DNA from 2 places in the Mesorhizobium sp. M0189 genome. Region 2 is predicted to be linked to the other one. Evidence: riboswitches for the same ligand, from Rfam matches in the RefSeq annotation. Region 2 holds a riboswitch; the other holds the start of a gene.
What was found. A riboswitch is a leader RNA that binds a small molecule or an ion and turns the genes downstream of it on or off. The one in region 2 is predicted to bind cobalamin.

Region 1 (7,188 bases), on a different contig from region 2:
ATGAAGTCGCCGCTCGAATTTTTGGCGCTTCCTGCTTAGCGCGGAGCATTATCGTATAGCCGCTCAACGGGCAAGTGATGCCGGTCTTCGATGGCTGACCCATCTGGGGAGATTTGAGCGGCTTCGCGCGTCCTGCGCATGCCTGTAAGGCCGCCAAGTTTTCTGGGTTAGCAGGCGCGCCACTGTGGCAGCTTGGCTTGTACGGCGAGGCCATGGTCGAGTGAGGCGAACCAAATCCAGCCCCGCGGTCGATCCCGAAGCTTCCACAATGGCGAAGAGAACATCTTCACTCGTTCCTTTTCAGCACAAGACCTTCCGTTCGCTATGGTCGGCTGCACTCGTTTCGAACCTTGGCACCCTGGTGGAAGGTGTGGCGGCGGCTTGGCTGATGACCAGCATCGCCACCTCCCATGGAATGGTGGCGCTCGTCCAGTCATCGACCACCCTCCCCTACATGATCTTCTCCCTCGCGGCGGGAGCGCTCGCGGACAACTTTGACCGTCGCCGGATCATGTTGACTGCGCAACTGCTGATGGTCTGCGTATCCGCCTTCCTGGCGTTCCTGACCTATGCGGGGGAAATGACACCCTGGATCCTTCTGGGTCTCACCTTCCTGATCGGCTGTGGTTGGGCACGATCCCTCTTGGCAAGCCTCGATGGGGGATATCCTGCCTCGCGAACACCTGCCTAGCGCGGTTGCGCTCAACGGCATGAGCTACAATCTCATGCGCAGCATCGGGCCGGCGATTGGCGGCCTAATCGTGGCCACAGCCGGTGCGGCCTTCGCGTTCCTCTTTAACGTCTTTTGCTACTTCGCTCTGATCGCTGCGCTGTTGCGGTGGAAAGCGGTACGGGCACGACAAGCGCTGCCGCGGGAGGCTTTCGGCAGTGCGATGGCGGCGGGCTTCCGTTACGTGCTCTTGTCGCCGAACCTTCTCAAGGTGATGTGCCGGAGTTTCATTTTCGGCCTCACCGCCGTTGTCATTTTGGCTCTCCTGCCGTTGGTCGCTCGCGAACAGATCAAAGGGACCGCAGTCACCTACGGCGTGATGCTCGGCTTCTTCGGCCTGGGAGCGATTTGCGGCGCGCTCCTCATTGGGCGGGTCCGAGAAGTTCTCTCCAACGAATGGGTCATTCGCGGTGCGTTCTTTATACTGGCGATCAGCTGCTTCTTTCTGGCATGGAGTGAGCACGTTTGGCTGAACTGTCTCCTCCTCATGCCGGCCGGTGCGGCCTGGATTCAATCATTCTCGCTGTTTAACGTCACAGTGCAGCTTTCGGCGCCGCGGTGGGTGGTTGGACGCGCCCTGTCTCTCTATCAGACGGCCACATACGGCGGCATGGCGGCGGGAAGCTGGCTTTGGGGCGAACTGGCGGATGTCCAAGGTGTTTCGGGAGCCTTCCTCGTCGCCAGCGTGGTTCTTGTGATTGGTGGACTGATGGGCATCGTTCTGCGTCAGCCGGATTTCGAAACGCTCAATCTGGATCCGACCAACAAGTTCAGCGAACCGACGCTGCAACTTGATCTGCGGCCACGAAGCGGTCCGATCATGGTGATGGTCGATTATCGTATCGATCAGAGAGATGTCCCAGAATTTCTCAGTGTGATGACATCGTGGCGAAAAGCCCGGCTGCGAGATGGCGCCAGACAATGGGCGTTGCTGCGTGACCTGGAAAAGCCCGAACTATGGACCGAGTGCTATCATGTGCCAACCTGGGTCGAGTATGTTCGCCACAACAACAGGCAGACCCAGGATGACGCCGAAATCGTTGCGCGCCGGGAAGCGCTGCACCGTGGCGATTGCCCGCCCAAGACGCATCACAAGATCGAACGCCAAACCGTGCGCGTGCACGACGATTTGCCGCTCAGGCCTCATTTGGACAGGACTTGAGCTGGCCCGTTGGTTTGAGCCGGTTACCTTCAGCCGGTGGGCTGCGAACAAGCAGGTCGAGACATTGGCCTCGATCACTTCGCAACACGCCGCTGCGCCGGGCCTCGGGTGCTCCCCTCGAAATCATTGTGTCGTATCACCGAGGGCATCACGGCCAACAGCTTCCTAGGCAACAGCCTCGCCATTGAGCCGAATATGGTCGCGAGCAGATCACCGACGAAGCGGTCGGAACCTCGGAGCCGAAGTTCGATGCCGAGGTGGCGTTCGCATGATGCGCGAAGCAGCACCACGGCGCTTGCCGGTATGTTTGCGCCCGGCAGCCGACGAACTCCTATCCTCCCGGACCGCTGTGCGTCATTGCTTTGATTTACCGGCCGCTCAAGGCTTCCACAGTTTTCGCTTTCGAGGCGACCTTTGGCAACATGCCAACCGAAATTTAACATAACGACATAAACATTTCTTTATGCGGCATTGACAAAGAAGCGAGCTGCTGTAATTGTCTCCCGTGTCGTGGTTCTCCGTACGGCGGTGCCGCAGCGGAGCTAAGAGGGAAGCCGGTGCGATGCCGGCGCTGCCCCCGCAACTGTTAGCGGCAAGCTAACCCCACTCATGTCACTGAGGCGAATAGCCTTGGGAAGACGGGTAGAGGCTATGACCCGCGAGCCAGGAGACCTGCCACGGCGAATTACGTCCATGGGCGGGGTGTCTCGGTGGCCGCTGCAGCCTGGCGTTCGTGCCGGCCTGCTAGCGCCTTCCTTGTCACCGACGCCCCAACCATCGGGGTATGGCATGACTGTCTCTCAGCAAATTCCTGTAGCAACGCTCGGCGTGCCGCGCTTCGGTCGTCGGCGAGAACTGAAGTTCGCGCTTGAAAGTTACTGGTCCGGAAAATCTTCCGCCGCCGACCTTCTCACGACGGCGAAGGCGCTCCGTGCCGCTAGCTGGGAAGAGCAGCACGATCGCGGCGTGTCGAAAATCCCGTCGAACGACTTCTCGCTTTACGACCATGTGCTCGACACCGCAGCCATGGTCGGCGCCCTTCCGTCTCGTTACGCCTGGAATGGCGGCGAGGTCCCACTCGACATCTACTTCGCTATGGCGCGCGGCAACCAAGGTCAGACGGAGGATTGTGGGCACGGTGGTCACCAGCATGCGGCTCATCGGCCTGGTGTAACCGCGATGGAAATGACCAAGTGGTTTGACACCAACTATCACTACATTGTGCCGGAACTAAACGATGATCAAACGTTCGCTCTTTCGTCGACGAAGCCGGTTGATTACTTCCTCGAGGCTAAAGCCCTCGGCATTCACACACGCCCAGTCATCCTTGGACCGGTCACCTTCCTCAAGCTGGCGAAATCGCCTGCCGAGGGATTCGATCCCATCGCGCTCCTGCCGCGGCTGCTGCCCGTCTACGAGCAACTCCTGCAGAGGCTGAAGCTGTCGGGAGCCGATTGGGTGCAGATCGATGAGCCAGCGCTTGTCCTCGATCTGAACCCGAACGAACGAGCTGCGTTCGAATTCGCCTATGGCCAGCTGTCGAAAGCCGCGCCCGAGCTGAAGATCATGCTGGCTACCTATTTCGGGCCGCTGGGAGACAATCTCCAAACCGCGGTTTCTCTGCCCCTGGCCGGGCTGCATATTGATCTCGTGCGCGCTCCCGAGCAGCTGGAAACGGTGGGTCGGCTCGCTCCGAAAGATCTGGTGCTCTCGCTTGGCTTGATCGATGGCCGCAACGTCTGGCGTGCGAACCTGCCCGCCATTCTCGACCGCATCAAACCGATCGTCGCCGGCTGGCCCTTGGACCGCGTCGAAATCGCGCCTTCCTGCTCGATGCTGCATGTGCCGATCGACCTGCGCATGGAGACGGAACTCGACGCGGACATCAGGTCGTGGCTCGCCTTCGCGGCCCAGAAGACCGACGAGTTGGTGTTGCTGGCCCGGGCCCTGTCCCAAGGCAGGGATGCGGTGGCAGGCGCGTTGAAAGCGTCTGCCGAGGCTGCCGCCACTCGCGTGACATCCACGAAGATCCATGACCCGCTTGTTGAGGGGCGGATCGCCAGCATTGACGACAGCATGAAACGACGAGAGAGCGCTTTTGCCGAGCGCTGCAGAGTCCAGGCCGGCACGCTCGGGCTGCCGCCGTTCCCGACGACGACCATCGGGTCCTTCCCGCAGACGCCGCAGGTACGCAGGTCGCGGGCCGCTCATGCGAAGGGCCAACTGAGCTATGTCGACTACGAGAGCTTCCTGAAGAAGGAGATCGAGGCTGCAATTCGCTGGCAGGAAGAGATCGGGCTGGACGTGCTGGTGCACGGTGAGTTCGAACGAAACGACATGGTACAGCATTTCGGCGAGCAGCTGTCCGGCTTCGCCTTCACCCAGCATGCCTGGGTACAAAGCTATGGGTCTCGCTACGTGCGTCCCCCCATTATCTTCGGCGACGTATCGAGGCGCAATCCGATGACGGTGCGCTGGTGGCAATTCGCCCAGTCGCTTACGGAAAAGCCTGTGAAGGGAATGCTCACGGGCCCAGTGACCATTCTCAACTGGTCTTTTGTTCGCGACGACGTACCCCGCTCCGAAGCCTGCCGCCAGATCGCGCTCGCCATCCGCGACGAAGTGACGGATCTCGAAATGTCCGGCGCAAGGATGATCCAGATCGATGAGGCCGCCTTTCGCGAAGGATTGCCACTGCGCCAGTCTGACTGGAAAGTCTATCTCGACTGGGCTGTCGAATGCTTCCGGATCGCTTCAACGGGTGTAAAGGACGCGACTCAAATCCATACCCACATGTGCTATTCGGAGTTCAACGAGATCATCGACGCGATCGCTGGAATGGATGCGGATGTAATTTCGATTGAGACGTCGCGCTCGAAAATGGAGCTGCTGGACGCCTTCACGAGCTCCAAATATCCGAACGAAATCGGTCCCGGAGTCTATGACATTCACTCACCACGCGTCCCGGAAGTCGGCGAGATTTCGGATCTCGTCATGCTTGCCCGCGAGCGACTGTCGGATGCCCAACTGTGGGTAAACCCGGACTGTGGCCTCAAAACACGCAAATGGGAGGAGGTCCGCCCTGCCCTCATGAACATGGTTGCTGCAGCACGCGCGCTCCGGGAGAAAGTGTAGGCCGGAGGGTTTCCTGGTTGCTCACCATGTGGTGAGTTACCGGCTGCCGCATGTGGGCCGTGAATGTGCCAAAACGCGATCACATCCTTTGAAATAAGTCACTCGAGCGAGAATGTGCACTTTCCTTCGGCACGTGTATTAATCGCGCAGGAGTAAAGGGTACCGTTTTCTCCCTGTGACGTGTCGAGTTCGAAGGGGATGTGATTGGCGTCGAGACCGCTCCGGCCATGGGTTATCAGCATGCCAAGTGCACTGTTCTCGATCAGTTCGTAGAGGACTTCTCGGCTCGGTTCATCGAAATGCGCGGGTACATACATGACAGGTTCCTTCACTGGCCGCCGGGTTCGCTGTTCACCGGTTGACATCCGATGGCAAGCGTTCCAACGCGGCGGCGATCTGGCGCTTCGCTGCTGAGGGCAGAGGCAGGATGGGACGCGGGGGGTCGGCACGGCAAATGTCGAGCAATTCGGCAAGTGCATAGACGACGCGAAGGCTCGAGAACTCCTTGAAGAGGCTCCAGAGCGGCGCAAGCGTGGCATCGATCCGTCGCGCTTCGGCCGCATCGCCCTGTTGCGCCGCCGTGACGATCTTCACGCAGACCTCGGGCAGGATGCCGGCGAGGACGCTGTACCATGTGTCGGCGCCGGCGATCATGGCCTCTGCAGCGTTCCAGTCGCCGCTGTAGCCGATCGAGAACCCTTCCGGCACAGTGCGCCTCTGGTCGGCCAGATGGCTCTTGATCGCATCGCCCTTGTCTGTCGGATTCTTGATAGCGACAATCCCACCCACCTTTGCCAGGCGGCTGACGAGTGCTGGGGTGAAATGGAAATGCGTCGTTCCTGGATTGTCGTAGACGACGATCGGCAGGCCGCTCTCGCACGCCACCGTCGAGAAATGTTCGAACACCTCGTCATCAGTGAGCGGGGTGTAGGAGGCGGCCGCAAGCAGCCCCGCGGCAGCTCCAAGGGCCTTGGCGTCCTGCGCGAACCTCACTGCTTCATCGGTGCGCAGCGCGCCCACACCCACCAGGAGCGGCATTCGCCCGGCGATTTCGTCCAAGGTCTCGGCGAGCGTCCGTCGCCGTTCCTCGCGCGACAGATACATATAGGTGCCGGTGCTGCCGAGAAGACCGATGGAGTCGACCTGAGCGGCGCCAAGCCGAGCAATCAGCCTGCGCAGAGCAACGGTATCGACGCGGCCGTCACGATCGGCGGGCGTGATGGGAAACGCGGAAAGACCGCTCAGGAATGCCATGGCAAGGCTCCAGGTTTGTGCGTGAGCGCAGGACTGGCCGGACGACAGGTCATCACAAGGCGTCCAGAGCCCGCCGCAGGTCGGCGATCAGGTCATCGGCGTCTTCGAGCCCCACCGAGAGACGCATGAGGTCCTCGCCGACTCCGTCGGCCAAATGGGCATCCTTGCGGATCGGCTGCCGAGCACGTGTGAGGCTTGCTGGATGATAGATGAGGCTGTCGGCATCGCCGAGGCTGACAGCCCGGGTGATCAGGTTGAGCCGGTCCATCATCCGGCGCGCGCCTTCGTATCCAGCGCGAAGGCCAAAGGCCAACATGCCCGACCCGTTGGACATCTGCTTTCGCGCCGTCACCTGATCAGGGTGCGAGTCGAGGAAGGGATAACTCACCCATGCCACCGCCGGGTGCGCCTCGAGCGCCCGAGCCACCGCAAGGGCCGTGCCGCTGTGCCGTTCCATGCGCAGCGTGAGCGTCTTCAGACCGCGCAGGATCAGGAAGGCTGACATGGGCGAGAGCGCTGCGCCGGTGATGTAGCGCAGGCCCGTTTCGTGCAGCGTGCGGAGCGTTGGCGCGTCGCCCAGAAGCGCGCCCCCAAGGGCATCGCCATGACCGTTGATGTACTTGGTCAGCGAGTGGAGCACGATGTCGGCCCCATGTTCGAGTGGGCGCTGGAGCGCGGGCGAGGCGAAGGTGCTGTCCACGGCAACCTTCACACCGCGCGCGTGGGCGCGCTCGGCAATGGCAGAGATGTCGAGGATGCGGCTCAGCGGATTGACCGGCGTCTCGAAGAAAACCAGCCGCGTCCGCTGGGTGATCGCGGCATCGAGATTTTGGGGATCGGACAGGTCGACCGCGACGACCTTGATGCCGAAGCGGGGGACCGCCTGTTCGACCATGGCTAGCGTGTT
Region 2 (7,188 bases):
TACATTAGGTTTCCGGACGGCGAGGCCCTCGCTGCAGAGAGACCCTCATCGCGGTGGGACGCGAGCATCGATGTGGGGGTTACATCGACTGAGCGTCTCGACAAAGCGGGCGCCTGCCGCCCGGAAACCTGAGGACCGAAGATCCTGCGCAACGTTGTCTGGTTTAGCCAGGCCGCAGCGCAGCCCGTCTACGCATTCAACTCTTCCTGCGCCTCCCTCGGACCAATCCTGTCACCTGCATCCATCTCGCTGTTTGCCATGCGGCCGCTGTCAGGCCTCTTTACTTGGCCTCGCCTGCCGTGGCGCGGCGGAAAATGCCCGGCAGCCCGCGGGAAACGCCGGTGTCCACCGTGACGGTCGCGCTCATGCCGGTGCGCAGCGCCATCTTGGCGTCGGCGTCGGTCAACTCCAGGCGGACCGGAATGCGCTGCGTGACCTTGACCCAGTTGCCGGTGGCGTTCTGCGCGGGCAGCAGCGAGAACTCGGCCCCGGTGCCGGCGCCAATCGCCTTGACGGTGGCTTCGAACGTCTTGCCCGGATAGGTGTCGACCACGATTTCGGCCTTTTGGCCCGGATTCATGTTGGTGAGCTGCGTTTCCTTGAAATTGGCGTCGACCCAGGTATCGCCGGTCTCGACCAGCGAAAACAGCGGCGTGCCCGAGCCGACATACTGGCCGACCTTGAACGAAGCGGCCTGGCTGATGATGCCGTCGGCAGGCGCTTTGACTGTTGTCTGGACCAGATCGTAGGCCGCCTTGTTGCGTGCGGCGAGCGCCGCCATCACTGTCGGATGCTTGTCGGTCTCGATGTCGGGATTGCCGCCAAGTGCCGCCTTGGCGCTGACGATCCCTTGCTGGGCCACGGCCAGCTGCTGCTTGGCCTTGTCGAGGTCGTTCTTGGCCTCGTCCAGCGACGACTTGGCGTTGATGCCCTTGCGGGCAAGGTCGGCGGCGCGGTCATACTGCGACTGCGCGTACTGGACCTGGCTTTCGTCGGACTTCTCTTGCGCCAGCGCCTGGCTATAGGCCGCACGCAGCTGCTCGACATTGAGCCGCGCGCCGGCCACCGCCGCATCGGCCTGGGCCAATGCGATCCGGTAGGGCTCGGGATCGATGGCGAACAACACGTCGCCCTGCTTGACAGACTGGTTGTCGAAAATATCGACCTGAACGATGCGGCCCGCCGTATCGGCGGCTATCGACACCTTGGCCTGCTGCAGATTGGCGTTCTCGGTCTCCTGATAGCGGCCGCCGGTCACCCAGACATAGCTGCCGCCGGCGATCAACGCAGCGGGCAGCACAAACATCAAAAGGAAGCGGCCGGCACGACGCTTCTTCTTCGGCGCCACTGGCGCCGGAGCTACCTGCGGAGCGACCGTTACCGGAGCTGCCGCCGGCTTCGCGGGAGCTTCCATCTCCAGCTTGGCCGCATTCTTATCTACTTTGGCTACCGCGTTCATGCTGCTGCGCCTTCCGTATTCTTCACTTTTTCCGAGGGCGGCGTCTCACCATCCGCAAGATTCTGCACCATTGTCTCCAGCGCCTTGACCAGGACGCGGCGATCTTCCGGCGAAACGCCAACGAGCGATTCCTCATACACCTCGCCGGCAAGGCTCTTGACGTGGGCGTAGGCTGCGTTCGCCTTGGCGGTCGGGAAAATCATGCGCACTCGTCTGTCGGTTGCGTCGGGACGGCGCTCGATCCAGCCGCCCTCCTCCATGCGATCGACAAGGCGCGAGACGCTGATCGGCTCGATTTCGAGAAGCTCGGCAAGCCGCGCCTGCGCGACACCCGCCTCCTTGGCGACACGGACCAGAAGCCGCCATTGCGCCGAAGAAAGGCCGAAACCACTGGCGCGCGCCTCGAAGCGCTTGCGCATCAGGCGCTGCACGTCGTGGATCAAAAAGCCCAATCTGTCGATGCCGTCGGAAACCATGAGCGACATATATAATAAGCGTGCTCATAATTCAAGGAACCCGGATTGTGCCCGAAGGCGGCAAATGTACATGGCAGTCACATCATGAGCGATTGCGAATGAGCATCGTGACCACGAAGAAAGCGCCGACCGAACTGGTGATGATGCCGATCGGCAGTTCCTGCGGCGGCAGCAGCGTGCGCGCGAGAAGGTCGCTTGCCAGCAACAGCACCGCTCCGAAGAGGGCGCAGCTTGCAATCAGGCGCAGATGAAGCGGGCCGGCCAGGGTCCTGGACAGATGTGGGATCATCAAGCCAACGAAACCTATGACGCCTGCGACCGAGACAAGGATCGCCGTCGAGAAAGCGGCGACGAGAAATGTCATCCTGCGCATCCGCGCAACCGGGACGCCGAGGCTTCAGCGGCATTCTCGCCGGCCAGGAAAGCGTCGAGCCGGCGGTGGTTCCAAAGTCCATAAACAAGGATGGTGCCTGCGCCCAGAGCAGCCAGCTCGATATTGTCCCAACGGGCCAGCCCGAGCTCGCCCATCGTCCAGAACAACACCGAGTGAGCGGCGCGCTGGTCTCCGGCAAAGACGAGATAGTTAGTCAAGGCGGTGAACATGAACGAGACGGCAAGCCCGGCGAGGATCAGCCGTTCGGGGCCTTGCCCCCTCACCCGCGAAACCAGCAAAAGCACGATGCCGGCGGCTAATACGCCGCCCGTGAAGGCCGCGACCGGCAACGTCCAGATACCGAAATGGTCGCCAAAAATGGTGATGACGGAAACCGCGCCGGCCGCGGCTCCGGACGACAGGCCGAACAAGAACGGATCTGCGAGGTCGTTGCGCGTTACCGTCTGCAGCAGCGCGCCGATGACGCCCAGCCCGGCGCCGACACAGATGGCCATAATCGTGCGCGGTAGCCTAAGATCGAGGACGATCTTGGCAATCGGGATCTTGCCGGCCGGACCGGACACGATGTCTCCGTCCAGCCCGGCGGCATGTCCGAGCGCAGCAATCACGTCGCTCAACGCGATGACCGTCGATCCATAGGCAATCGACAGCAGAGCAAGAGCGGCAATCGCTGCTGCTCCTGCTGTCATCGCCAATTCGAACGCTCTCTGGCGCAAGCTCAGAAAGCTTCCGGGTGCATCGCCCTGGCGATCTTGCCGATCGCCTCGATGTTGGCAGGCCCAGGCGTCAGTTCGGCATAGCGCAGCGCAATGAAGTGCTCATTTTTGACCGCCTCAGTCTCCTTCATCGCCGGATGAGCTTTCAGGAAATCGAGCAGTTTTCTGTAGCCGCCGTCCTGGTAGTCGAGCAGGATAAGAAATTGCGGATTGCGGGCCGCCACCGTCTCCCAATCCGTATTGCCCCAGCTCGTCGGCATGTCGGCCATGATGTTGTCGCCGCCGGCTGCGGCGATCATGGCGCTGGGGATCGCGAACTTGCCTGATGTGAAGGGTTTGTCTTCGCCGGAGTCGTAAAGAAACACACGCGTTCCCGTGCGGTCGCCGATCTTTGCCGTGATATCGGCGAGCTGCGCCTTCCAGTTCGAAACAAGCTTTCCCGCCTCCGCCTCCTTGCCAAAAATCTTGCCCAGCTTTTCGACATCACCATAGAGCAGGTCCATCGAGGCGGCGGGGCGGTTCTGGTCGAGATGGACGCAACTTTCCGTCAGCACCAGCGTCTTGATACCGTGCGGGGCCAGCGTATCGGGCGTCACCTCGCCGCCAGGCTTCATGCCGTAATACCAGCCGGCGAAGAAGAAATCGGGCTCGACGGCGACGAGGTTTTCGATGGTCGGGTATTTCGGCGCGAGTTCCGGGATCGCGCCCTGCTCGGCCTTGAATTCCGGACCGACCTTATACCATCCGGTGATGCCGGTCAGGCCGACGATCGATGGTTGCAGCCCCAGCGCGAAGGCCATCTCCGCCATGTTCAGATCTTGGATGACGGCGCGCTTCGGCGCGGCGTCGAACGTCAGCGGCGTGCCGCAGCTATCAACGGTTACCGGGAAAGCGAAGGCGGTCTGGGCAAGTAGGAGGGAGGCAAAAGACAGTACGAGGCGTTTCACGGATGTTGCTCCTTGGTCAAATCGGGATGTGAAGAGGCGCGGTTCGGAACGTCGAAGTCCGTGAGTTCGCGGTCTTCGGTGGGATGGCGCAGCCAAAGCACGTCAACGCCGAAAATCTCGCGGATCAACTTCTTGGTCAGCGCCTCGCGCGGACTGGCAAGTGCCTGCAGGCGGGCCTCGTTCATCACCGCGACCCTGGTGGCAAATGGCGTGACAAGCGACAGATCATTGAAGCACCGCCACGACGGTCATGCCAAACTGCGATACGAGTTCGAGAAGGTCGCTGCGGGCGCGCGGATCGAGATGATTGGTCGGTTCATCGAGGAACAGGATTTTGGGCTCCTGGGCGATGGCGCGCGCCAACTGGGCGCGTTGCCGCTCGCCACCGGATAGCGAGCCGATCGTGCGGCCGAGCAGCGGCAGCAGGCCGGTTCTGCGAAGTGCTTCAATGACGATGTCGCGTTGCTCGCTCCTCCGTCGCAAGCCGGCATGCGGGACGCGCCCAAGCTCGACGTAGTCGATCACGGCAAGCCGCGGATCAGGCTGGTCGGTCTGGCCAACGACCGCCATGTGCAGTGCCCGCTCGGCGGCCGAAAACCTCTCCAGCCGGCGTCCGGAAAATCTCACATCTCCCGCGCTTGGCCGCAGCGTACCGCATAGCATGCGCAGCAGCGTCGTCTTGCCGGCGCCGTTGGGGCCGATGATGGCGAGGCGGTCGCCCGGCGCTATCGAAAGGCTCACCGCGCTGACCAGGCACCGGCCATTCGTCGTCGCGCTCAGTTCACACGCTTCAAGAAGAGGCTGGGAGGCGTCCAACTTACCGTCACTTTCTCAATGGCGACGGAAGGAAGCTGGACGGACCGGCCGACAAGACCGATGTCCACGTCTCCTCCCGGCACACCCCGTCCGGTCAACTCATGCTGATGGCAGGTCTCCTGGCTCGCGGGTCTTTGCGCCATCCTGCCTTCCCAGCCTTGCCGGCCAGTGGCACTTCGGATTTTGCTAACCGCTTACAGTTGCGGGGGCAGCCACGGCCTCGATCCGAAGATCTCACCGTGTTCCCTTTTCACCCCTTGCCTTTCGACTCGGGGACCATCAGTCAGCCACCCTAGTTTTCCGCCAATCACAGCGCAATAAGTCTTGTCAGAAGGAGCCATATAGACCTCGTGATGTAATAACGTTACATTTAAAAGGACGTTTGCCCGCTTCCTGTCAAGCCTTTTCGCGCGACGCCTGCGACTTGCCGACGACCGTCGCTCTCGATTTGCGCAGTGCGCAATTTCGATCAAACTGCCTCCGCCAGGAAGCGGCACCATAATCTTGCCAATATAAGACATGGCCAATGTAAAGACTGGGCCATGTAAAGACTGGGCCAATGCGGAGACTGGGCCAATGCGAGGTGCCAAATGAATCCGACCGAGAAGGCGCTGTGGTTCGTCGAAAGCCATCTGCCCGAAGCAGTCTCGCTGGACGATGTCGCCAAGAGCAGCGGGGTGTCGCGCTTTCATGTGACGCGGGCTTTCGGCGCGGCTACCGGCCGTTCGGTGATGAGCTACGTCCGTTCTCGCCGACTGACCGAAGCGGCGCGCAAGCTTGGCGCCGGCGCACCCGACATCCTCTCGGTCGCGCTCGACGCCGGCTATGCCTCGCATGAGGCCTTCACCCGCGCCTTCCGCGACCAGTTCGGCACCACGCCGGAACTGGTACGCGCACAAGGCTCGCTCGACAACCTCGATCTTGTGGAGCCGATCCTGATGGACCAGTCCTTTCTCGCCACTCTCGAACCACCGCGTTTTGAGACCAGCCGGCCGTTTCTCATCGCCGGTCTCGGCGAGCGCTACAGCTGCGAAACCAGCGCCGGCATCCCGATGCAGTGGCAGCGGTTCGGCCCCTATATTGGCAACATTCCTGGCGAGATCGGCGACGTCGCCTATGGCGTCTGCGTCAACGGCGACGACGCCGGCAATTTCGACTACATCGCTGGCGTCGAAGTGTCCGATTTTTCGGACCTGCCGAGGGAGTTTTGGCGTGTGCGCGTGCCGACGCAGAAATACGGCGTGTTCGCCCATCGTGACCATATCTCGACCATCCGCCGCACGGTCAACACGATCTGGAACAAATGGCTGCCAGCCTCTGGGCACGAGATCGCCGATGCGCCGGAATTCGAGCGTTACGGCCCCGAATTTGATCCGCGCAGCGGCAATGGCGGGCTGGAAATCTGGATACCGATCAAAGGGTGAGGCACGGCAGGCCGACGCCGAAGCGCCGGAAGCGCTGCTACAGTTCCAGGTTCCAGTTCTGGCCGACCAGATCCCTGCCGAAGGAATGGTGGAACTCCTCGTTGGTCAATTTAAAGCCCACAGACTCATAGATGTGGCGGGCGGCGGCGAGCACGTCGTTGGTCCACAGCGTCAGTGTCCTGTAACCCGTGGCGCGGCAAAAGCCGATACATTCCTCGACCAGCCGCTTGCCGATGCCGAGACCTCGCGCCGAGGGCTCGACGTAGAGCAGGCGCAATTTCGCCACCGCGTCCGACTGGCGCACGACGAAGACGGAGCCGACGACCTCGCTTTCCCGCTCGGCGATCCAGCTGCGTTCCCATTTCGGATCGAAGGATTTGACGAATGTGCCGAGGATTTCAGCGACCAGCGCCTCATAGGTTTCGTCCCAGCCATATTCCTGCGCGTAGAGCAGGCCCTGGCGATGGATGATCCAGCCGATGTGGCCGACCTGCAGAGGCCGCAGCGTGTAGGGAATGTTGGGTTCGGCGGTCGCGCCCAGCAGACGCTGCACCGTCTGCATGGCCTTGACCAGCCTGTCCTGTTCGGGAACCGAAAGCCGGTCGAGCAATGCCGCGACCTGGTCGTGCGAGCCCTGGTTCAGCGGCGCGAAAGTCTGCCGCCCGGCCTTGGTCAGGGCGATCGACGAACGCCTTGCATCCGCCTCGATCGTGGCGCGCTCGACCAGATGACGTTCCTCGAATTTCTTCAGCAGCCGGCTGAGATAACCGGGATCGAGGCCGAGATCGCGCCCAAGGTCCGTGGCGGTCAGGCCATCGCGATGCGCCAGTTCATAGAGCACCCGCGCCTCGGTCAGCGAGAAGGTGCTTTTCAGCAGCCCTTCGTCGAGCAGCCCGATCTGGCGGGTATAGAAGCGGTTGAAGGCTCGCACCGCGTCGATCCGCTCCTTGCCTGGG

Region 1: it holds a riboswitch for cobalamin, as region 2 does, so the genes downstream of both, metE (5-methyltetrahydropteroyltriglutamate--homocysteine S-methyltransferase) here and NKJ09_RS11385 (ABC transporter ATP-binding protein) in region 2, are expected to answer to the same signal.

What each region holds. Positions count from the first base shown of each region.
Region 1 is NZ_JAMYSW010000023.1:20,873-28,060, forward strand. It holds partial or broken gene NKJ09_RS28375 (MFS transporter) at 269-1,892, shown strand; cobalamin riboswitch at 2,387-2,586, shown strand; gene metE (5-methyltetrahydropteroyltriglutamate--homocysteine S-methyltransferase) at 2,682-5,027, shown strand; gene NKJ09_RS28385 (FMN-binding negative transcriptional regulator) at 5,126-5,344, opposite strand; gene NKJ09_RS28390 (dihydrodipicolinate synthase family protein) at 5,379-6,281, opposite strand; gene NKJ09_RS28395 (trans-sulfuration enzyme family protein) at 6,334-7,188, opposite strand, start outside.
Region 2 is NZ_JAMYSW010000005.1:91,101-98,288, forward strand. It holds gene NKJ09_RS11360 (HlyD family secretion protein) at 281-1,459, opposite strand; gene NKJ09_RS11365 (MarR family winged helix-turn-helix transcriptional regulator) at 1,456-1,935, opposite strand; partial or broken gene NKJ09_RS11370 (FecCD family ABC transporter permease) at 2,018-3,018, opposite strand; gene NKJ09_RS11375 (ABC transporter substrate-binding protein) at 3,048-3,992, opposite strand; gene NKJ09_RS11380 (hypothetical protein) at 3,989-4,177, opposite strand; gene NKJ09_RS11385 (ABC transporter ATP-binding protein) at 4,218-4,733, opposite strand; cobalamin riboswitch at 4,901-5,104, opposite strand; gene NKJ09_RS11390 (GyrI-like domain-containing protein) at 5,399-6,232, shown strand; gene NKJ09_RS11395 (bifunctional helix-turn-helix transcriptional regulator/GNAT family N-acetyltransferase) at 6,270-7,188, opposite strand, start outside.